Regions from separate parts of the Bacillus sp. JJ1521 genome, predicted to be linked through region 1. Evidence: riboswitches for the same ligand, from Rfam matches in the RefSeq annotation. Region 1 holds a riboswitch; the other holds the start of a gene.

The links. A riboswitch is a leader RNA that binds a small molecule or an ion and turns the genes downstream of it on or off. The one in region 1 is predicted to bind cyclic di-GMP.
Positions count from the first base shown of each region.
Region 2: it holds a riboswitch for cyclic di-GMP, as region 1 does, so the genes downstream of both, V7147_RS17970 (hypothetical protein) here and V7147_RS02410 (sensor domain-containing diguanylate cyclase) in region 1, are expected to answer to the same signal.

Region 1 covers NZ_JBALOX010000011.1:94,174-114,814, reverse strand. The annotation lists gene V7147_RS02450 (glycosyltransferase) at 1-1,098, shown strand, start outside; gene V7147_RS02445 (glycosyltransferase family 2 protein) at 1,142-2,098, shown strand; gene V7147_RS02440 (flagellinolysin) at 2,578-4,131, shown strand; gene V7147_RS02435 (flagellin) at 4,074-4,307, shown strand; gene flaG (flagellar protein FlaG) at 4,638-5,009, shown strand; gene fliD (flagellar filament capping protein FliD) at 5,024-6,529, shown strand; gene fliS (flagellar export chaperone FliS) at 6,564-6,965, shown strand; gene V7147_RS02415 (hypothetical protein) at 6,965-7,312, shown strand; cyclic di-GMP riboswitch class I at 7,598-7,685, shown strand; gene V7147_RS02410 (sensor domain-containing diguanylate cyclase) at 7,697-8,782, shown strand; gene V7147_RS02405 (CBO0543 family protein) at 8,812-9,285, opposite strand; gene V7147_RS02400 (CBO0543 family protein) at 9,282-9,770, opposite strand; gene hpf (ribosome hibernation-promoting factor, HPF/YfiA family) at 10,304-10,864, shown strand; gene V7147_RS02390 (GGDEF domain-containing protein) at 11,020-12,087, shown strand; gene secA (preprotein translocase subunit SecA) at 12,397-14,907, shown strand; one part of gene prfB (peptide chain release factor 2) at 15,033-15,104, shown strand; one part of gene prfB (peptide chain release factor 2) at 15,106-16,134, shown strand; gene V7147_RS02375 (ECF transporter S component) at 16,678-17,280, shown strand; gene V7147_RS02370 (energy-coupling factor transporter transmembrane component T family protein) at 17,293-18,063, shown strand; gene V7147_RS02365 (ATP-binding cassette domain-containing protein) at 18,060-18,323, shown strand; gene V7147_RS02360 (energy-coupling factor ABC transporter ATP-binding protein) at 18,347-18,901, shown strand; gene V7147_RS02355 (energy-coupling factor ABC transporter ATP-binding protein) at 18,898-19,707, shown strand; gene V7147_RS02350 (Fur-regulated basic protein FbpA) at 19,928-20,107, opposite strand; gene V7147_RS02345 (MFS transporter) at 20,397-20,641, opposite strand, start outside.
Region 2 covers NZ_JBALOX010000140.1:1,891-5,968, reverse strand. The annotation lists gene V7147_RS17980 (sensor histidine kinase) at 1-498, opposite strand, end outside; gene V7147_RS17975 (DUF5305 family protein) at 641-1,753, opposite strand; gene V7147_RS17970 (hypothetical protein) at 1,768-2,181, opposite strand; cyclic di-GMP riboswitch class II at 2,239-2,320, opposite strand; gene V7147_RS17965 (hypothetical protein) at 2,495-3,100, opposite strand; gene V7147_RS17960 (signal peptidase I) at 3,378-4,078, shown strand, end outside.

The DNA.
Region 1 (20,641 bases):
GCAGGTGCCCGCAATGCAGGATTTGAAATAGCTGCTGGAGAGTATATCCATTTTTGTGATAGTGATGACTATTATGTTGATTCTAGTTTTTCTCGCATAGCAAATGAATTGATTAAATTATCACCTTCTGTACTATTTGGCCAATTTATCTGTATACCTGAGCGAGGAGCCTTTATAACTTCAGATATTCCTCTAGATGAAACCTTTTTTTTAAATGCTAATTCAAATGAGGTTGCTAAATATCTTGTTAGTTTACCGAATTTACTATGTACCCCGTGGAGGTTTATAGTTAAACGCCAACTCTTACTAGAAAATGATATTAAATTTCCTGAAGGGTATCACTCGGAAGATGAGGAGTGGTTTCCTAAAGTAATTTGCTGTGCAGAAAACTTTGCTTTATTGAGTAACCCATTTTATTACTATAGACCAAGAGCTATTGGTTCGGTTACATCAAGTAAGACATATTTAAACAGCAAATCTCATTTAGTTGTAGCCTTACACTTATTAAAATTTGCACGTGGAAAAAAATATACAGATGCCCGAAGGGAATTACTTATTAGAAGGGCGAACTTTTTGCTTGGTTTGTTTGCAACCAGGTGTGATACTTATACCACTGAACAAATAAAAGAGTTAGCTAAAATTTTAAATGCTTACAGTGATTTATTAGCTTCTGATATTGCTAAATCACTTAAAAATGAATTGTTTGATTACATTGAGAGTTTTGGTGTTTTTGAAGGTCTTCTTCAATACCAATCTTTAGTTAAAGAAAGTACATTACGCTTGGTTGAAGGTAAACAGAATAAAGATGTATATGTGTTTCCAACTGGTTACAATGGTGAAGGTACAGCTCGAATTATTCAAAATGCAGGTTATAAGGTAAAAGGATTTATAGATAATAGTAAACAAAAAAGTGGAAGTATTATTAATGGCATACCTGTATGTTTACCCAATTGTCTAATAGAATTGTATCCTGTCACACTCGAGGATGTTTTTATCATTGTTGCTTCTCAAAGAAAACAAGTTGTGGATTCAATCGTGAAACAAATTAGAGAAATGGGAATTGAGGATTCACAATTTGCTATAAGAATTTATGAATAAAGGAAGAGTAATATTTGAGTTTTTTTATAAGGGAGATTTTCTAGTGTGTAATGAAATACCTATGATAAGTGTTATCTTGTGCACATATAACAGAAAATGTTTTTTGTCTCGGTCAATAGAAAGTATCCTTGCACAGACATACACAAATTTTGAATTAATTTTAGTGAATAATGGTTCAACTGATGGAAGTGATGAAGTTTGTGAAGAATATGCTAAAAAAGATAGTAGAATAAGACTGATTCATATCTCAGAAAACCAAGGAGCCTCCAACGGAAGAAATGTTGGATTAGATAATGCGTCATGTGAATATGTAACAATTGTTGATGACGATGATTATTGCGAGCCGCAGCTGCTAGCATTTTTATGGGATTTAATAAGTGAAAATGGGGCAGACATATCAATCTGTGGTAGTTGGAATGACTTTGATGGAAATCTTGAACCATATTTTATATTTGATGAGTATAAAGTGTATAACAAGTTACAAGGAATTGATGAGCTTCTCAAGCGAGAAAAATATAATACTGCACCTCCTACGAAGTTATTTCGTAAAACACTATTTAACAATATTAGATTTCCTGACAATGTACTTGTTGATGATATACACGTTGTTTACAGAGTTTTTGCAAATGCCAATAAAATTGTCGTTAGAGGAAAACCACTTTATCGTTTTACAAAACACGCAAGCAATATGACACGGTTTATCCAAACAGAACAGCTTTCACCTCAATTGTTAAGTGAATACTTATATGCTTTTCAAACGCGAACTGAATATCTTTCTAAAAAAGTACCTGAAATTAGAGATCACGCTAGATACTCTGAATGGTCATATATGGTTTCGATGTGTGAAAAAATTAAAAAGAATCAATTAACAAACTGTTACTCCATTTATAATTTTATGATTAAAGAATTACAAAATAATATTTCAGATTTACTTAATAGCCAGTATTTAACCTATAGAGAAATAAATATTATTAAGAATACATTAAAAATTTGTGAATAATTTTGCTCTTGCAATGTAAGCCCTAGCACCCCTTGGTACAAAATCGTATCAATTAAGGAGGTGCTTTTATGCGAATTGTTCCTTATAAATGCATTTGCTTGAAATAGGAGGATTGCGGTAAATCAATCATGACTGATTTATTGAAAACTCGGAATGACTGTCGTCCAATTAAACTTAAGTAAAAGCGTCTATGATCAATTGGTTAAAAAGGAAATTTTATTTCTTGAGCTGAAACCCTCCAACTTCTGCATAAGAGAGGTAATATTTTTTGTTACCACGGATTCTATTACCAATTCTCCAGTACCAATTATGGTTCAATCCCCAATTGTAACACTTGGTAAAATTATAGCGTTTGTTCCTACCCATCCAAGGTTAGCTAAACTACTTTTTAAATTCGAAGCAAGTTTTTGTCATTAAAAAATGGAAGACTTTTGCCGATATAATATAAAGACAATACACTATTTATAAAGGTGAATACCATGAGAATCACACACAATCTTACAGCAATAAATGCTCACAGGCTTGGTACAAATAATCTTATATATGCACAAAGTTCTCTTGAAAAGCTTTCGTCCGGTTATCGCATTAACCGTGCTGCAGATGATGCAGCAGGGCTAGCAATATCTGAGAAAATGAGAAATCAATTAAGAGGTATAGACCAAGCTACAAGGAATACGTTAGATGGAATCTCTCTATTGCAAACAGCAGAAGGTGGATTACAGGAAATTCATTCACTGCTTTCAAGAGGGCGTGAATTAGTCGTTCAAGCTGCCAACTCTACGTACACGCAAGAAGATAAACAAAAAATGCAAGCTGAAATTTCACAGTTAAATAAAGAAATAGATAATATTACAATCAATACTCATTTTAACAATCGACATATCTTGAATTCGGTAACTTTTGATCAAGCTGAGGTTGATAAGGTGGTCGCAGGTTTACAACAAGGAGGTTGGTTAGCGGAGGCTGTTAATCGAGTGGAATCTGAGTATGGATTAACAGCTGATAATGTTCAACTGACAATTAAATTTGATCAAGGGGCTAAAGGTGGAACATTAGCATTTGTAAGAGGTTATGATCGTGGAACTGGAAAGCTGGATGACCTTGAATTACACATTGACCTTTCAGATTTTATTCCTGTTATGAGTGATGATGGTGGAACTGCTCCTATGTATAATGATCGTATTATTGCACATGAAATGGTTCATGCGATTATGGGAAGAACAATGAATTTTACTGCATTGCCAAAGTGGTTTACAGAAGGGGTTGCTGAGTTTATCCATGGAGCTGATGAGAGGCTTGACTCGGAAGATGGTGTAAGGGATGGAGCAATCAGCGTTTCGAAAATGAATGAAATGATTAATCGTATTGGTGACGGAACTGATGCATATTGGGGACAAACTAGCCTCGACTATTCAATGGGATATACAGCGGTTCGTTACATTCATGAAAAAATCAAAGATGCTGGGGATAGTGCAGGTATACGAACGATTTTACAACATTTAGATAATAATGAATCCGATGATCTAGATGATGCACTTCGTCTTGCTTCGTCTGGGGCATTTACAGGTCTAAATGATTTTGTTACTAAATTTAAAGCAGACGCTAAAAATCTATTTATTGGTGGCAATGATTATAAAATTGATTTAACGAATACCGACACCGGTGCAATAGGTGGTTTAGATGCAGACGGTGGAGGTATTTTAACTGCTGAAAGCATCATAGAAGAAACTGGGTCTTACACAAGCTGGACCGCAGATACAACAGATACGAACTTTGATGTTGTAAACTCCTTTACAGAAAAATGGGATTATGTCGTAACCTCGCCACCAATTATCTTGCAAGTGGGGGCTAATGCAGGTGAAACTATAACCATTGATTTAGTTGACGTAACCAGTTCCTCATTAGGAGTAAGTGGGGTAGATGTTGTAAATTCAGCGAGTGAAGCAATTGGGCGATTGATGAAGCCATTCAATCTGTGTCAGAAAAAAGAGCAACATTTGGGGCTCAGCAAAATCGCTTGGAGCATATTTTGAATAACAATGAAAATTATAAAGAAAACTTGCAAGCAAGTGAATCAAGAATTAGAGATGTAGATATGGCGTCTGAAATGATGAATCTAACGAAGAGAAATATCTTAACACAAGCATCCCAGGCAATGTTAGCCCAAGCAAATGGACAACCCCAAGCCATTTTACAACTCTTGAGATAAAGACTAAGATATATTCATCTTAAAGCATTGATCAGAAGTAACAGAAGAGCAAACCATTATTAAGAAAATGGTTGCTCTTCTTTTTTGAACATGAAGTTAGTATAACCTTTATCATTATTTTAATTAATGGAAGATTGAAAGATATATTTGGTCATTAGCAAATAAAATATCAAGTCGATTTATGAAGTAAAGGAAGTGTAATATGCCAAACATTATTCTTCTGCTAATTTCAATATGAACCAGTTAAAAAAAGATTAATGAACATAATATGTAAAACTTAATCAGAATCTACCGATATAAAAGATAGAAAAACCTTTTAGGGGGATAAATATGGGCTCTGTTGATTCTATTTCAAGGAATTCAATTGGAGAGGTAAAAATTAGTACTTCTCCTACTAAATTAATAGAAGAGAAACATAACAACTTAGACCAACAGCCTGAAAGCAAATTACAACAAGAGATAAATGAAAAAGATATTACTGTAAAAGAATTAGATAAAATTGTTAAAGATATGAACTCTATGTTAGGTAATACACATACTTCGTTAAAATATGTGTACCATGAAAAACTGGAGAGCTATTATGTTTCATTAATTAATGACGAGACAAAAGAGATAGTTAGGGAGATACCACCCAAAAAGCTATTGGATATTTATGCTTCAATGAAAGAATACTTAGGGTTATTTATTGATAATAAAATTTAATGGAGGTGCTCTAGGTGGTAAATAACCAAATGAGAATCACAGGTTTTGCTTCGGGGTTAGATACGACACAGATCATAACTGACTTGATGAGAGCGGAAAGAATGCCTCTTGATAATCTTTTTCAGAAGAGGGAATGGTTAGAGTGGCAACGTGACGCGTATCGAGATGTAAATCTAGAACTAGCCACTTTTAATAAAAGCGTGGATAAACTACGATTTCAATACTCGTTTAACGGCTATAAGGCATCCGCATCAGATTCAAGTTTGGCGTCGGTTACTGCAAAAGGATCCGCAGTACCAGGGAATTATACTTTATCAGTAAACTCAATTGCGGAAGTAGCCAAAGTTACATCTGCCAATGCAATTACGTCTGGTGGTAGCAATGTTAAGCTAAACGATAAGATTCTAGCAACAGGAGAAACAACGGTTATAAATATTGAAACTGCCACAGGAAATCAAGATATAACTATTGATGACACGACTACATATGGTAGTCTTGCAAGTAAAATTGCTAACCTTACTGATGCAAGCGGGAAATCTCTTGGCTTACGTGCAAGCTTTGATGAGGCTACATCAAGGTTTGTCATTTCGACAAAGGATCTAGGTGCGAATCAAAAAATTACGATTTCAGATAGAGGTACTTTTGGGGTTGCAAATGCAATCGTAAATGGTGGAGCAATTACACCAACAACATTGACGCCTACAGGACCACAGGCAGCTGGTAAGAATGCTGAAGTTGTAGTAAATGGAGCTACTGTTACTAGTTCAACTAATAATTTGAGTGTATTTGGTATGGACATTAAGGTGTTAAAATCTGGAGGTCCAACAAATGTAAGTATATCCTCCGACACTCAATCAATTTTTGATAATATAAAAAAATTTGTAGATGACTATAACTCCCTAATTGATAGTTTAAACACAAAGTTAAAAGAAAAACGTAACAGAGATTTTCCTCCATTAACGGATGAGCAACGGGAAGCCTTATCAGAAAAGGAAGTTGAAAAATGGGATGAGGCAGCCAAAAAGGGGCTTCTTTCCAATGACTCTATTATTAGAGGAACGTTGAATGAACTACGTGTGGGTATGTACAGTCCAGTTGATAGTATTCCAACAGGGAATATCCGAATGCTCTCTGAAATTGGCATAACTACGGAATATCTTTCAACAGATGGTAAACTTGTGATTAATGAAGAAAAATTACGGGCAGCAATTACAGATAACCCTGATGAAATCATGAATCTTTTTACCAAAGAAGATGGAATAGCTTCAAGGATTTATAACGAAGTAAATAGCTCAATTGACAAGTTGAATAAGAAGGCTGGTCGTGTCGGTAGCCCAGATAATTTAAATAATAGTGTTATTGGTCAAGACTTATCTGAACTTAGGGACCGTATGAAGGTCTGGGAAAATAAATTAGCAATGATTGAAAATCGATATTGGAAACAATTCACTGCGATGGAACAGGCTCTTGCAAAGTTTAATGAGCAATCTAGTAGCATTATGGGAATGATGGGTTTCTAAGGAGTAATTAGCATTATTGAAAGGAGAATGATTTATGTCTGTACACAATCCATATCAAACGTATCAGGATAATTCTGTTTTTACTGCAACCCCTGGTGAATTAACACTTATGCTATATAATGGATGCCTCAAGTTTATTTCATTAGCTAAAAAATCAATACAAGAAAAGAATATTGAGGGTAAGCATACTAATATAAGTAAGGCCCAAAACATTATTAGTGAACTAATGGTTACTTTAAACATGGATTATGAAATCTCAAAGGAAATGCGTCGTTTATATGATTTTATTAATAGAAAATTAATTGAAGCTAATATCAATAATGATATAAAACTATTAGAAGAAGCTGAGGATCTAGTTATCGAATTTCGTGATACCTGGAAAGAGGTTATTCGTATAAATAGAGCTAAACAATTTAAAACGGGTGGAATGGCTTAATGGCTATTAACCAGTTATATATTCTGACCGAAAAACTCCTTTTACATTTGGAGCAACAACCTGATCAGGAAAAAAGGGAAGAGTATATAGAAAAAATAATGGAACTTTTAGAAAAACGAGATTTGGCATTAACTAAAATAGTTCAGCCGAGTAATTTAGAGGATAAACGAATTGGAGAAAAAATTGTCGAAATGGACAAAGTGATTAAACAAAAGCTTACAGTCCTTTTTACAGAAATTAAGCAAGATATTTTGACTTTAAATAAATCAAAAGAACCTCAAAAAAAATACCGCAACCCATATGAATCCTATAATTTGGATGGTAGTTTCTTTGATAAAAGAAATTGAAATTTCATTTTTGAGTTATAAGTTTTGCCCTTTAAATGCCATCTTTTTCAAGGTGGCATTTTTTCCTATATAACCAATAATCTCCCCCCACAATTTAGATAAACTACTACTGAAGAAATGTAAGCCCCCATTCAAACAACGCTTATAAATGATCAGCACGTATCGATCTATGAGAGGCGCATGGACAAATTCATGCGCTGACTCTATTTTCACGCCAATTAACAATAATTACTCATTTACTCGTCCTTCAAATCATTGCATACTACTAATAGTTTGTTCTGCTTAAAACGATAAGGGCAAACTTGCTAAAAGGTGAGGGCGCAAAATCACAGGTCTAAGGTGGGGTTTCTGCTAAGACGGCTGGATTGCCGAAAGGAGACTGTATTGGAGTTATACGGTAAACGGATTATTGTCATATCTATTCTTATCTTATTTTTATCTATCACGGATTTTCTAGATGATAAGGTGATTACATTTCTTCATTTTAAAGATAAGGGTTACTATGAAGTCATTATCGACCTTATGAGTCCTCTAATCGAAATCGCCTTGTTGTTTTGGGCGTTGTATACTGGTAAGAAAATTCTTCGCCAATTGCATGAGCAAGAGGAGCAATATCAACGCTTGGTTCAATTTTCGCCTGAAGCGATTATTGTCCATAGGAAAGGGAAAATCCTCTATATTAATGATTCCGGCGTTAAGTTATTGGGTTCAAATCGTTCATCTGAATTATTGAACCGTGACCTAAAAGACTTTGTTCATCCCGATTCGGAGGACAGTATTAACAAATATCGGGAACAATTAAATAAAAATCCTAACAGCCATCTTAAATATCATATTAAAATCAAAAGAATTGATGGAACAACCTTGGACTTAGAGACTTTATCTACTGTTGTTGATTTTAAGGGACATCCTGCTCGGGAATTGATCGCTCGGGATATCACCGTGCAACATCAGGAATTTGAAACAATCAAGCAAATGGCGTATCAGGATGCGTTAACTGGTTTGCCGAATCGCCGAGCATTCATGGATAAACTGGATGATCTTATGTCCACGGCAGAAAAAAACAAGGGTACGTTTGGTATGATGTTTATTGATTTGGACGGATTTAAGCAAGTAAATGATTTACTTGGGCATGAAGGAGGCGACATGCTCCTTAGACAAGCGGGGGATTACCTAATAAAAAGCGTTGCACAAAAAGATACAGTAGCAAGGCTAGCGGGTGATGAGTTTATGGTCTTATTGCCTGACGCAAATGAGAATGAGTGTGTGATGGTGGCAAATCGGATTATCGAACAATTTCAATCAATTGTGATTCTGGGGAAAAATGTAGTGGTCACACCTAGTATAGGAATTGCCCTATATCCTCAGCACGGTAAAGATGCTATTGAATTAATAAAATTTGCCGACATGGCGATGTATCAGGCGAAACAACGTGGAAAAAACAACTATCAAATTTTCAAAGGTGACTAATTCGTGACCACACTTTTAGAATTTTCCTACTATGTGTGGTTCTTTTCTATTTTAAAATACCAGCTATAAAATACCCATAATAAATATAAGGTAGCGTACATAGATAGCCAGCTAACATACCAGTCCCAATGGATATAATGAATAAGATCCGTGTATTTTTCAATGATGACTTCCAATATGGTTAGTACCGAACAGAAGCCGCTTATATATAAAAACTTCTTCCACCTCTTATTTGTTCGTGGATAATAGATACAAAAGAAACTACCGATAATCGGATAAACTAAGAATTCAAATAATAAGCTAGTGCCATTGACGCTGGAGAGTTCCCTAGCAGGGTATTCAAGCAAATGGAATTCGACAGGTATTAACCCAAGAGACCACGTAACAGTCTGTTGAAACAAAAAGGCGATGCTTGCTTCTCTCCATTTACTCTTTGGAATATAGGCTAATGAAATGAAAGTACATCCATAAATCATGTATAAAATCATATGCTCCATCTTCATGAGCTTCTAACCCCACTAGGAAGAGGCTGTTCGGTTATCCATAACACATATTGGCGGCATAGCCATAATTCAATGATAAAATTAAAGAAGCTTCTTAACATACTTTCTTTGTTTACGGTCATCGTATTTGTAAATGTCCCCAATAAAAGCATAATGAAGAGAATGATGCCAACCCATAGCATGTAGTGGAACACTCGCCTTTTATATGCTGCATTTTTGGGAAAGCTTAGCTGAAAAAAGACAGCAACACTAGGAAAAACTAAAAATTCATTTGTGAAACTGACCTTTGATGCATGTGGAAAAAACCGAACCGGTGATTCAAGTAAACCTGCATATGTGAGCCCGATGGCAAATACCCAGGTCAACATTTGAAAAAATAAAAAGGTAGCAATTGCTTCACGTAGTCTGCTTCGGGGCACCCCTTTCCAAAGCACAACCGGTATGCCAATCCACAATAATATAAGTATATAATAGTCGAAATTCATATCTATCACCCTTAAAATTAATATGTGAGGCGATGATAAAATTTATCCATTGTCCTGCATATTTATACTACTGTTAAATAACTTCCAGTTTGCCAATATTCCCCCCATAATTTGGACATACTACTACTGAAGAATTCTTCGAGCACATTCATCTTAGAAACCACACAAGTTCCATTCATAACTCGCCTTAGACATGCATATATTTTTACACCTACACATATTGTTTACAAATTTACATTAAACTCATAAAAAAGGAGTAGTGGGATTACTATGTCCATTTTTAATGGGATGATTTGCCTGACCCCTGACCAAATGGTGTTCCATCACTAGACATCGCACTCTCATAATTAATGTTTACAAATTCACAATTTCTTCAAATTTCCTTTACGAAAAAGCAGGAATTGGGGAGGTGTGTGTAGAATTAGTACATATAACCTTAATTTATAAGAGGTTATATTGATACACAGGTTGGATACCCTAAAAAGGGTCTTGGCTGTGTCCAATGCATTAGAGTTAAAAGGAGGAGTTCATGTATGAATTACAACGTTCGTGGTGAAAACATTGAGGTAACTCCAGCATTACGAGAGTATGTTGAGAAGAAACTCGGAAAGATTGAACGCTATTTTGACAGCACTCCAAATGCCAAAGTAAATGTTAACTTAAAAGTAAATAATGCAAAGGATCATAGAATAGAGGTTACGATTCCGATGCCGCAGCTTGTGCTTCGCGCTGAGGAGTCTAATGAGGATATGTACGCGGCAATCGATCTTGTGACCGATAAGCTTGAGCGTCAAATCCGCAAGCATAAAACAAAAGTCAACCGTAAGCTTCGTGAGAAAGGTTCTACCAAGACGATGTTCGCTAATGGTGGAGCTGGAACGATGACAGCTGTTCAGGAAGCACCGGAGGATGAGGATTACGAATTAGTTCGTACGAAGCGTTTTGATTTGAAACCGATGGATAGTGAAGAAGCGATTCTGCAAATGAATATGCTCGGCCACAACTTCTTCGTTTTCACAAATGCGGAGACGAATACGACAAATGTCGTGTATCGCCGGAAGGATGGCAAGTACGGCATTATTGAACCTAGCTAAATAACAAATTTCCAAGAGCGCAGCCTTTTCATTAGGCTGCCTCTTTTTTGAAAAAATAGGGGAAAACCCCCATAGCCAAAAACATTTACATCGTAGATAATACTAATTGCGGGCAACTCGTAGCCTATCGAACTTTCAATAAAGCAGGGATATCTATGATTACTATACTTCAACCAACCCTTTCTAATATTGCGATTATTTTGTTCATGTATTTATGCATAAGCATCTTGGTGACGAATCGAAAGTCCATCAATAAATATATATTTTCAGGGAGCGTTCTCCTCCTCACTTCGGCATGTGTGATTTTTCTTTTTTATTTGCCGATCCGCTATGAGGGCTACCAGTTTGATCTTCGCCTTGTTCCTTTGGTGATCTTCACCCTTTTGTTGGGGTGGAAGCATGCGATTCCTGCTCTCGTGTTAACAGTTAGCTGGAGGCTCGGCATGGGAGGAGTGGGAGCTATGCCAGGCGTGTTATTCGGTATGATTCTCCCCGTTTTACTGGCTCTTCTTTTTCATAAAAAAGAAAGAGCGATGCCAAGCCCGTTTTCGTTGTTCTTACTCATGACGGCGTGCTGGCTTGCCTCTGATTTGCCGATTCTTTTTCTTGTGCCAAATGGTGTGGAAGTGTTCGGTGAGATTTATTTTGTGCGGATTTTGGCACTCCAAGTGTCGGCATTTATTCTGTATTTTTTCATTAGCCAGCTGGACAGGGAAGTGGTGTTAAAGCGAAAACTACGGTTTTATGCGGAGCGTGATCCTCTGACCGGGCTTTATAATATGCGTTATTTTGAAAATTATATGAAAAAAGGGACAAGTTCTCAACAGAAGTACATTGTAATGATTGATATTGATCATTTTAAAAAGATTAATGATACGTTTGGTCATCTCCACGGTGATTCAGTTTTAAAAAATATGGCGTTCACGTTAACGAAACTTGTTCCGTCGCACCTTTCCTTGCTAGGACGATATGGTGGTGAGGAGTTTATTTTGTATTTAGAGGTGGATTCGAAGGATAGGTTGATGAACATTGTTTCTGGGATTCGTAGCGGGATTGAACGAACTCCGTTTTATGTGGAGGACCAGAGGCTTCAAGTAACGGTATCGATTGGGGTTGCGGAGCTTATCGACTCGTCAAATCTCTACCAAGCGATTGAAAAAGCGGATAACTCTTTATATGCGTCGAAGGAAAATGGTCGAAATCAAATCAGCTATGCGATGTAAGTATCCTTCGGGGTACTTTTTTTATACTTGTCTAGTTCAGCACCAAGCCCTTCGAGGTCACAAGCCAATCCGTCAGGAAGGTCAAAGGACAACCTTCATGCCGTCTCGTCTTGTGCTTGTCAGGGCTGGACAGGCGCTTCTACTTTTCGTCTTTGTCGAATCCCCTCACATCGCGAAACCCAATAATATTTTACCCTTGTCCTATTTAGTGGTAAAATAGAAGATATTTCGTTTTAGCCTAATTTATTTTTTGTAATCAAGTCAGCCGATCGGCTGATAGCACATTTTCACGATAGAGGAGCGTACACAATGCTTGGAATTTTAAACAAAGTTTTTGATCCAAACAAACGCACAATCAAGCGCTTGGAATCACTTGCCAATAAAATTGAGGCACTTCATCCTGACATGGAGAAGCTTTCGGATGAGGACCTTCGCAACAAAACCGAAGAGTTCAAGGAACGATATCAAAAAGGTGAAAAACTTGATGATTTATTAGTTGAAGCTTTCGCTGTTGTTCGTGAAGGGGCAAAGCGTGTCTTGGGTCTGCACCCATACCCCGTACAGCTCATGGGGGGTATTTCCCTGCATGAAGGTAATATTTCTGAGATGAAAACAGGGGAAGGTAAAACCTTAACCTCTACGATGCCTGTTTATTTGAATGCAATCACTGGTAAAGGAGTTCACGTTGTTACTGTCAACGAATACCTTGCTAGTCGTGATGCGCATGAGATGGGTCAGCTTTATGAATTTTTAGGTCTAAGTGTTGGGTTGAACTTAAACTCAATGTCTCGTGAAGAAAAAATTGATGCGTACCGCGCTGATATTACTTATGGTACGAACAATGAGTTTGGTTTCGACTATCTTCGTGATAACATGGTCCTTTATAAGGAACAAATGGTTCAGCGTCCGCTTTATTTTGCCGTAATTGACGAAGTTGACTCGATTTTAATTGATGAGGCTCGCACACCGCTGATTATTTCCGGTTCTGCTCAAAAGTCGACATCCCTTTACGTGCAGGCGAACGGATTTGTGACCACTCTTAAAAAAGAAGAAGACTACACTTATGATGAAAAAACAAAGAGTGTACAGCTTACTGAAGATGGGATTTCAAAGGCTGAGAGAGTGTTTGGCATTGAAAACCTGTTTGATATTTCAAATGTGGCTTTGATTCACCATATCAACCAAGCGTTAAAAGCAAATGCAAGTATGCACCGAGATATTGATTATGTGGTGGATGAAGGGGAAATCGTCATCGTTGACCAGTTCACTGGTCGTTTGATGAAGGGGCGTCGTTATAGTGAAGGCCTTCACCAAGCAATTGAGGCGAAGGAAGGCGTCGAAATTCAAAATGAGAGTATGACGCTAGCAACGATTACATTCCAAAACTATTTCCGTATGTACGAGAAGCTTTCAGGTATGACGGGTACAGCGAAGACTGAGGAAGAGGAATTCCGCAACATTTACAATATGAATGTTGTCGTGATTCCAACGAATCGTCCGATTGCCCGTGATGACCGTCCTGATTTAATTTATAAATCAATTGAAGGTAAGTTCCGCGCGGTTGCTGAGGATATTGCGGAGCGACATGCGAAGGGACAACCTGTCTTAGTTGGTACGGTTGCGATTGAAACGTCTGAAATCATTTCTAAGTTTTTATTGAAAAAAGGCGTTAAGCATAATGTCTTGAACGCGAAAAATCACGCACGCGAGGCAGAAATTATTGAACATGCCGGACAAGCAGGTGCTGTTACGATCGCGACAAACATGGCTGGTCGTGGTACTGACATCAAGCTTGGTGAAGGTGTGAAGGAGCTTGGCGGTCTAGCAGTTATTGGTACAGAGCGCCATGAGAGCCGTCGTATTGATAACCAGCTTCGTGGACGTTCAGGTCGTCAAGGGGACCCAGGTATCACGCAGTTCTATCTTTCAATGGAAGATGAGCTGATGCGCCGTTTTGGTTCTGACAATATGAAAAATATGATGGAGCGCCTTGGCATGGATGACACCCAGCCAATCCAAAGTAAAATGGTCTCAAAAGCGGTTGAATCTGCGCAAAAACGCGTTGAGGGCAATAACTTTGATGCTCGTAAACAGCTTTTACAATATGACGATGTGCTTCGTCAGCAACGTGAGGTTATTTACAAACAGCGTTATGAGGTTCTTGCTTCTGAGAATCTTCGTGATGTTGTTGAGAGTATGATTAAGTCCTCACTCGACCGAGTAGTTCACGCCCAAACTCCAAAGGATGAGGTGGAGGAAGACTGGAACTACAAAGGAATCGTTGATTATGTCAATGCGAACCTTTTACATGAGGGCGACGTGACAGAGAATGATCTTCGCGGAAAAGAGCCTGAAGAAATGACCGAACTAATTTTTGAAAAGGTTAAAGTTCGCTATGATGAAAAAGAAGCTCAAATCGAGCCAGAACAAATGCGTGAATTTGAACGTGTTGTTGTGCTTCGTTCTGTTGATAGCAAGTGGATGGACCATATCGACCAAATGGATCAGCTTCGTCAAGGAATTCATTTGCGTGCGTACGGTCAAAATGACCCACTTCGCGAATACAATTTCGAAGGCTTTGCGATGTTTGAAAACATGGTTGCTTCGATCGAGGATGATGTGGCGAAGTTTGTGATGAAGGCGCAAATCCGCAACAATCTTCAACGTGAAGAAGTGGCGAAAGGTCATGCCGTTCAACCAAAAGAAGGCGGCGAAGAAAAGTCAAAGAAACGCCCAGTTCAAAAAGCCGTTAACATCGGCCGTAACGACCCTTGCTACTGCGGCAGCGGTAAAAAGTTCAAGAACTGTCATGGTCAATAATAATTTTTGAAAAGGTGAGAGCCAAGCTACTCACCTTTTCTTTCGAAAAAAAACGGGACTAATCCCTCAAAAATGAGTAAGATATAAAAGAAGGATTTAGAGACTTACATCTTGGAGGAAAATATATGGAATTAGTAGATATTAAGCATGAACTTGATAAAATGGCTAAGAAATTAGCGGGCTTCAGGGGGTCTCTTTGACTTAGAGGCCAAGCAAGCGCGTATTACTGAGCTTGATGAAATGATGTCCATGCAGGACTTCTGGAATGACCAAAATGCTGCACAAACGGTGATTAACGAAGCAAATGCATTAAAGGATCAGGTAGTTGAATACACAAATCTAAATGAATCCTATGAAAACTTAGAGCTTACCTATCAGCTTGTGAAGGAAGAGCCAGATGCAGATTTACAGGCAGAACTAGACGAGGAAATTCAGGAATTGTCTAAGAGCTTAAGTGAATTTGAACTACAGCTCCTTTTAAGTGAGCCTTATGATAAAAATAATGCGATCTTAGAGCTTCACCCAGGTGCGGGTGGTACAGAATCACAGGATTGGGGCTCATTGCTCCTTCGCATGTATACTCGTTGGGCGGAGAAAAAAGGATTCAAGGTTGAAACATTGGACTATCTTCCTGGGGATGAAGCTGGGATAAAAAGTGTGACCCTTTTAATCAAAGGACATAATGCTTACGGCTATTTGAAGGCAGAAAAAGGGGTACACCGCTTGGTGAGGATTTCACCATTCGACTCATCGGGTCGCCGTCACACTTCATTCGTGTCTTGTGAAGTTATGCCAGAGTTTAACGATGACATTGAAATTGACATTCGTAGTGAAGATTTGAAAATTGATACGTACCGCGCGAGTGGAGCGGGTGGGCAGCACATCAATACCACTGACTCAGCCGTACGTATTACACACGTACCAACGAATACCGTTGTTACGTGTCAAACTGAGCGTTCACAAATCAAAAACCGCGAACAAGCGATGAAAATGTTGAAATCGAAATTGTACCAGCTTGAAATCGAGAAACAACAAGCCGAGTTGGATGAAATCCGCGGCGAACAAAAAGAAATCGGCTGGGGCAGCCAAATCCGCTCCTACGTCTTCCATCCATACTCCATGGTCAAAGACCACCGCACGAATGTAGAGGTTGGTAACACCGGAAGCGTCATGGACGGCGAGATTGACATGTTTATTGATGCGTATTTGAGATCTAAATTGAATTAATAATTGTGAGGGGCAGCCGGTGGCTGCCCCTTTTTAATGGGGGAAAATAGGCTAATGACCATAGAAAGTGAATAACGGCTATAGAATTGTTGCCAACGGCCATAAAAATGAATTATTGACCAAATCACTTGGAATAGCTGAGCTTAAGTGACGGAGATTGTACCTTTCCTGGTAAACTCTCTAAATAAATAGAAGACGACACATATCCTTCAGCGACGCATATATGTTGAGTTGACGAAAATCCGTGGCAATCGACGCATATATGTTCGAACCGACGCAAATCCGTGCACACCTACGCAATTAAGTAAAGCTGCCTTTCCCTAATTTTAAGTTACTAGCCCATAAACAGAGCTATCCCGCCAAAAATTTTCCGTTCAAACATTCTTTCTGAAAATATTGTATGATTTGAATATACCAATCATGAATATAGGATAAATATACTTTTTTGTATTTTACAAATATTATAAAATGGAGGTGTAGTAAAATAAAAGGGGGAGAATTACAAATTTTGATTATGTTTCACAATAAAAGGAGGAATGTGTGATGAGTAAGAAAAGTATGTGGACATTAAAGTTGTCAACAGCGGCTATTGCCCTAATTCCAGCGGCAATCGGCATAAATTACTTAGGGAAATTATTTGCGGGGTTACTGAAATTACCGCTATGGCTTGATTCCATTGGCACTGTACTATCAAGTATGCTTGCAGGACCTATTATAGGCGCTCTTTCTGGAATTATTAATAACGTAATATATGGCGTCACAGTAGATCCAATTTCAACTGTTTATGCAGTTACAAGTGGAGCAATTGGGTTAGTGGTTGGGATCATGGCCTATAAAGGCTGGCTAAAAAATTTGAAGACTGTCATTGTCGTCGGTTTAGTTGTTGGTCTTATTGCTGCAGTCATTTCCACTCCGTTAAACGTGATTTTCTGGGGAGGACAAACAGGAAATGTGTGGGGAGATGCATTCTATGCGTTCCTAGTGTCGAAAGATTTTCCTATTTGGTTAGCATCATTTGGCGATAGTATCGTTGTAGATGTTCCGGACAAAGTAGCAACGGTTATTATTAGTTATTTCATTTTTAAAGGATTGCCAAAGAACTTAATCTCTATTTTCCGCGGCAAAGATAAAATTGAAGAATTATAGGGGCTGGCTTACATGAGTACGATGACACTTTACGTAGACAGAAAATCTTTCATCCATGACAAATTAGCCCCATTAACAAAACTATTGTATGTGATGGTGAGTATTGCCATCACATACATCTATCCAAATTTACCATTTGTAGTATCTGTCGCAATTTTTAGTGGGATCGTACTAGTGGTAGGAAAAGTATTCCGTAAAATCCTTCCAATCCTGGCGCTTAGTATGTTATTAATCATTTCTATTATTATTGTTCAAGGATTTTTTCATCCTGAAAACGAGACAGTGCTTTTTTCGATTGGAATTCTAACCTTTTATAAAGAAGGGCTAAGCTATGCAGCACTCTTAACGCTCCGTGTCATGAATATGATTATGGCGTTTGGAATATTAATTTTGACAACCAAACACGATGAATTAGTAGAGGTTCTCATTAAAAAAGGTTTATCGCCCAAAATAGGTTATGTCCTACTATCTGTATTACAACTTATTCCACAAATGCGGGCAACGATGGGAAAAATAACCGATGCTCAAGCAGCAAGAGGGTTGGAAACGAAAGGAAATCTTCGTGTGCGAATGAAAGCATTTTTCCCATTAATTGTCCCAGTCGTGTTAAATTCATTAAATAATACACGTGAACGTGCAATTGCGCTAGAAGTAAGAGGATTTAACACCGGGATTAAAAAGACCTTTTTAAATGTTGCCAAGGAATACCACCATCAGGGGCTTATCCAAGTAATACTATGGGTAGCACTCATTGCGACGATTGTTTGGAGGATACTATCATGAGCATCATTCAAGTGGATGGATTAAAATATAAATATCCAGATACGGAAAAATTAGCTTTACGTGACATTTCCTTCGAAGTAGAAGAGGGGGAATTCATTGGAATAGCTGGCAGAAATACAGCTGGAAAATCAACTCTATGCTTTGCGTTATCGGGACTCGTCCCTCATTTTTTTAATGGAGGGTATGGGGGAAAGGTGATTGTTGATGGTCTAGAAATAAGAAAGCATGAAGTTGGGAGATTTCCACTCATGTTGGTTTAGTATTTGAAAATCCGTTTTCGCAGATGACTGGCTCCAAATATACCGTTTTTGAGGAAATTGCTTTTGGTTTAGAAAATATTGGTCTGGAAAGAAAGCAGATTATCGATAGAGTGGAAGAAAGCCTACAATTATTAGATATTACAACGATAAAGGATAAAAATCCATTTGACCTCTCTGGAGGGCAAATGCAACGGGTGGCGATTGCTAGTGTTATCGCGATGAAACCTAGGATTTTAATTTTGGATGAGCCGACCTCACAGCTAGATCCACAAGGTTCCGAAGAGGTTTTTAGGGTAGTCGAAAATCTAGCTAAAGAAGGAATCACCGTTATTATGGCAGAACATAAAATGGACAAGATGGCAAGTTATGCCGACAGAATTTTACTAATGGACAATGGTCAGATTGTTGATTTTGATGTTCCTGGAAAAATATTTTCAAGGGATGATTTACAAGAGCATGGGATTGAAGCTCCTGCAGCAACAAGAATTAGTAAAGCATTAGGAATAAAGAATAAAAATACAGGATATTATCCTGTAACGATCAAAGAATTAGCTACGGAAATTGGTGGTAAGGTATGAGCCGATTAGAAATAAACAATTTGCATTTTTCCTATACACCCGAGGTTGAAGTATTAAAAGGGATAGATTTACGATTAGATGGGGCAACAACGGCAATTATTGGGCAAAACGGAGCTGGAAAATCTACCTTTGTTAAATTATTGAAGGGTTTGTTGTATCCAACAGAGGGAGAAATTCTATTCAACGGTAATAATACCAAAGATTATACAGCAGCTCAGCTTGCAAAGGATATTGGCATGGTTTTTCAAAACCCAAACGATCAAATCTTTAAAAATACCGTGATTAGTGAGGTCATGTTCGGCCCATTGAATATTGGTTATAGCGAAGAAGAGGCGAGGGAAAAAGCGATTCAAATGCTGAAAAAGGTAAACCTTGTAGAGCATTTGGAAACGAATCCATATGATTTAAGTTTATCCGAGCGAAAAATGATTGCTATTGCCTCGATCTTAGCGATGGATACGGATATTGTGATTTTTGATGAGCCAACGATGGGGCAAGATTTTGCGGGAAGAGAGAAATTAAAGGAAATCATTTATGAACTTCGTGATCAAGGAAGGCTAGTCATTTGTATTCTTCACGATATGGATTTCGCTGCAGAAGTATTTGACCGAACGATTGTCTTCAATCAAGGTAAAGTCTTAATGGATGGATCTAGTCTTGAAGTATTTACATATAAAGAAAAACTAAAGCAAGCCTATCTAGAACAACCACATATCGCCCAAATCGCCGATGAACTTGGGGTAGAAGGAAGTTATTTGACAGATGAGAAGCTGATTAAAGCATTGAGGAAGAGGATGGAAGCATAGGGATGCCTGTGCTGTCTTTAAAACCAAATGAAATAACCCACCCTGGTGGCTATGAATTAGGTGTGGGTTTATTTCTACCTTTTAGAGCCACCGCAGTTCTTGCAAGAGCTATACAATGGGAGGGCCAGTAGCACCTGGTTCTCTCTTTTTTTATGCTATGCTTGTTACATTCATTGTATGGATAATAAAGGAAAATGTTAAGTTGGCTAAATTTAAGGTGTTATCTACCTTTTGAAATCGTCACAAGGTCATTCGTGGTCATTTGCAACTCATTTTCAAGCTCACTCAAAGTCAATTCATACAGATGCTTGTCATTTTTCTTATATATTCCTTGTTTAATTAGCTTGTTTATGACTTCTTTCTTTTTTAACTGAACAGCTTGGCGTAGAAAATTTCCCAATTTTGTCACCTCTATTTGTAAATCATGATTAGGTTAGACACGGTATTATTGAAATACAAAATATGTATTAATGGTCTAATTTAATTCTTACTTCTATCTCCTTGACACCTGTTATTATAGATAAGCAAAATTATGAAGTTTGTCGATTTATCTGGAATTTACAACTCTTAAATGAATTGTTATCCTCCCTTAATAATAAGAAAAACTTGTAATATAAGTGTTTTGAAAAAAGAAAAAGCAACAATGCCGTAATTCCGGTATTGCTGCCTTCGCATGGTAGCTCCAATTTTTAAATAACTCCGCCCTTTTGAACTCGAAGCTTTTTATATAAAACCACACAGAAAACCGAACAAAGGATGGCTAGTAGCGCAATGAACATATAGCCAGCTTGAAGACCAATGAGATCGTGAATAGGATTTTTTCCAAATAACTGATTTACTGTGTTGATAATTACCCCAATCAGGAGGTTACCTATCACACTTGCAACTCCCATGAGCGTAACGGTGAACGTGATTGCGGTTCCGACTCCATTTG
Region 2 (4,078 bases), on a different contig from region 1:
CTCCATAAGATGGTAAAGTGACATTACATGTTCTATGGTTTGTTTATATTTTTGATTCATATCCGTCAAATTTCTATTTACATTTACCAGTTCTAACTGCTGGTTGTTTAGCAAAACCTTTTTAGCATATAACTCCTTCGTTAGATCTGAAAATAGTTTTACCAGCAATGTTGTAAGTAAACAAACTAGATAAAAATTAGATTTTTCCTGCAATAGCAAAACAATATCAATTTGAAAAAGTTGATAGGTAATTAATGTTGTGCTTCCTAGGTAGAAGGTTAAGGCTCCCCAGCAAAAATATGTTGTATGAAAGCTTGCAGCTACTAATACTGGGTTAAGAGCATACCATATAAAGGGACTTGAAATACCTCCCGTGGGAAATAGCAATAAAGTTAATCCAAGGAGTTCAGCTAGCACTGTCCACTTCAGTATTGTATTATTTTCAAAATACTTCCTTTGTATATCTGTTATTATCCAAGCAGCAACACATAGAGACAAAACCACACCAACTTTAAAGTAAAAGGGTGATTGTGGCCCTAGTAAATATAAGATAGATGTCAGGGAAAGCGAAATAAATCGAAAAACAAATACAAGATTCACTATGCTGGTAGGACCCTTTTTTAAGAATTGATAGAATATATTAACCACTAGCATACTTTTTATCACTACCTGCTATTTTTTCAGTATCCGAAACTCTATTGACCTTATCGGTTTCATAGGTATATAAATAATCCCCATCAACAATAAAATATAAAGAAATATCTCCTTTTTCATCTCTATTTGAAAAAATAGGGAGCTCCTTTTCATCGGAAATTTTTATTATTGACTTGAAAGAATCCAACACGAAAATTGATTTTTGGGTTAGATTTATTTTTTGTAAAACTGGAATAATTCTATTTGCATATCGTTTATTGATTATGTCCAGTTCAGACGTTTCATTTAAGATAGAGTTTGCTTTTAAATTTTTCCTACTATAAACCAATACTAATAATAAGAGAATTGAAAATAAGGTGCTACTTATACGTACAAAACTTAAAGTGAAAGCTTTGCCAAATATTTTTATAAAATTAGGAGCTACCTCTGAGGAAGTCACTGTAAGCATTGATGTAAAGTTTTTTTCACTAGCCAGCTGGATTTCTTCATATGAATATTGAAATACTAGCCTATCCTGCAACTGAAAATCCTCCTCGATTTCGACACCATTAATCGTCCCCTGAATATTAGGCAATACTTCAAGTGTATACTGACCTGGTACAATTCCTGTTTCTTCTTCTACTTGCTTTATAAATGCTTTAACCTGTTCAAGATCAATCTTATATGTATGATCAACTACTAATATATCTGTACCTCTCTCTTCAAATGCTTGTTTTTGTTCTAATGGGAATTTCCTCTCCCAAATATCACCTGCATTAATCAGCAATTGAACTTCATGTGTTCCCATTGCAGTAACTTGTCCTTCGGAATATATTGTTGATTTTAAATGAAAGGGAATTGCTGCCGTAATCTTTTTAAAGAATGTTTCTCCCACATCAACTGTCCCGCCGTTTGGATAAAGGATGTTTGGTGTAATCTCAGCCTTATAGTCAAAACCTGTCTCAATTTGTGCAAGATTGTCATTAATCTGGACAGTAGTTGTTGCCGGCTGCAAAAAAGAATAGATTGTAAATACGACAGATACGACCAGCAAAATTATGATAACCATGGATAGTTTGTTTTTATATCTCTTTAGCTTAATTGAAAAACCTTCTATCATTTTTAACACCTCTCTCATGTTTCACCAATTCGTTCGGGTATTGTTGATTTAATTTCAGCTCTTCCACCATCCCAGTGGATGTTTAGCTTTATCGTTCCTCCAATTCGATCCTCTAGATTACCAGGTATAACAAACTCTTTAACTCCTCCTGGTCGTATTTGATAAGAATCAATTTCAGCTGCTTCAATTATCGCTTGGTCTGGATTATCTAGTAATTCAATACTCACTATTTTTATGGAACTTTCTGTCCTATTTATGACTGTAAATCTATTATCTTTTCCATAAGTTACAGAAATAGGCGCATTTTCTTCAGTGGCAATTGATAATATTGCCTCATTCGAGATTTCAGATCTTGAAAAACTATTCGTTTGAATTAGAAGTAATGATATCGACAAAAATACTATCAAAAAAGAAAAGATTAGCTTCAAATATTCTCCCTCCCGACTTAATAAAAATGGCCTAATTAAATTGAACAACTTGTCCAAATTTAATCAGGCCGGTTGCACCAATAACTCCATACGCCCAAGGTGCCCAGATACAGGACGTATTTCACAGTTTCCATTACATAATCCATTTTACATAGTCTATTATAACTATTGTTTTCTGAAAATTTTGTTATATTATGGCATTCGTTTGTTTCTATTTTTGTAAATATTTGTAACCTTTTCTCGAAAGAAATATTAAAAGTAAAAAAAAGGAAGAATAATGGCGGACCATTTATTCTTCCTTTATCCTATCTACTTATTTTGCTTCAGTTTCTACAATGATAGATCCAAGTACTTCTTCTTGTGAAACTTTAGCGCCGCTAGGGATATTGATTTTCACTGCGACACTTCTAACATTCTGTAAACCAGAACGAACTTCTGGGCCTACATTTTCAAATACTAGAGATTTGCCTTGTTTCCCCCAAGTAGGCTCAGGAGATGCTGCTCTTGGGTTGTGTGATGTACCAAATGTAACATATTGTGCTAGGTCGCCTGTAGCGCGAACTGTTACATTCACTGTTTCAGCGGATTTGTTTCTAATTGTAAATACATGGTTCCATTGGTATTCACTATTAGGCTGAAGACCGTGGAATTGTGCTTCGCCAGTTCCACCATTAATTCCTTTACCAAATTGAAAGAAAAGTTCGCCATCCTTCATGACAGTTGTGTCATCTTTTGCCCCAGTTTTATTTTCCCATGACCAAGGTGCGTCTTTTTGGAGTGTTACTAGTGCAGTATCCGTATTAACAATTTTCAATTCTGCAGCATTTGTTACAGTTGCCTTGTTGTAAGACATTGCCGCCATCACACTCGAGATGGCTAGTAGGAACACTACCATTAATAATCCTTTTTTCATTTTCATTTTAAATTCCTCCCTTTATTTTTCCGGCTTTGTTAGCCTTCGTTATAATCCTAGTATAGAAGGTTCTACTCTTCCTTTCGTCACTCTCAAGTGTGCAATTTCCATATCATTCGTCTACTTTTGCAATCTACTTTTTACTAGTATCTTGGTCACTTTTTAGCACCCTATCATTCTACTTTCTGTAATAAAAGGTATACTTTTGTACCAGTTGAATTCTACTTTGGAAGGCTTATTCTACTTTGAATTTACAATAAAATAAATTGTGAGGAGGAATTCTATGAAATTATTTTCCAAGGTTATCAATGTACTATTAGTTTCAGTTGTTTTATGTACCTTACTTGCTGCAGTTGGTTCAGCTATCACAAAAGAGCCTGTCCTTCTAACAGTCATCCGATCAAATAGCATGTACCCTGTTTGGGAACGAGGCGACATGGTGATAGTTGAAAACCTCAATATAGAAGACAACATAAGTGAAGGGGATATTGTCTTTTTCAAAGCTGAAAAAGGAAGTCTCGCTCCAAAAGGTTGGATTGCCCATCGAGTAATAGGCGGGAATACAGAAGAAGGTTTCATTACCAAAGGTGATGCAAATAAATTTTCTGACCAAGAAGCAGATGATACTGGTCCTATTGAAAGGGAATGGATTGCCGCAAGAGCAGTGGAAATTGGTGACAATCCAATAGTTATCGATAAAATAGGCTTCTTATCCTTATGGATGGAAAAATATCAAGGCAATCCTTTGCTTTTACCAGGCTTTGCATTAATTCTTGGTATTATTATTGCAGTTGGGGAATTGAAGCCTGGACCAAAACGTAAAAAGAAAGGTAAAGGAATGGAGCTACAGCTCATCTATTTTATAGGGGGATTATCGATTTCTATTATTGTAGGTGGCACAATGATATCTTCCGGACATACCTTAAATCAAGTTTATGAAGTATCTGAACAAAGTCAGGGAGTAATGACGGGCAGTGATGTTGG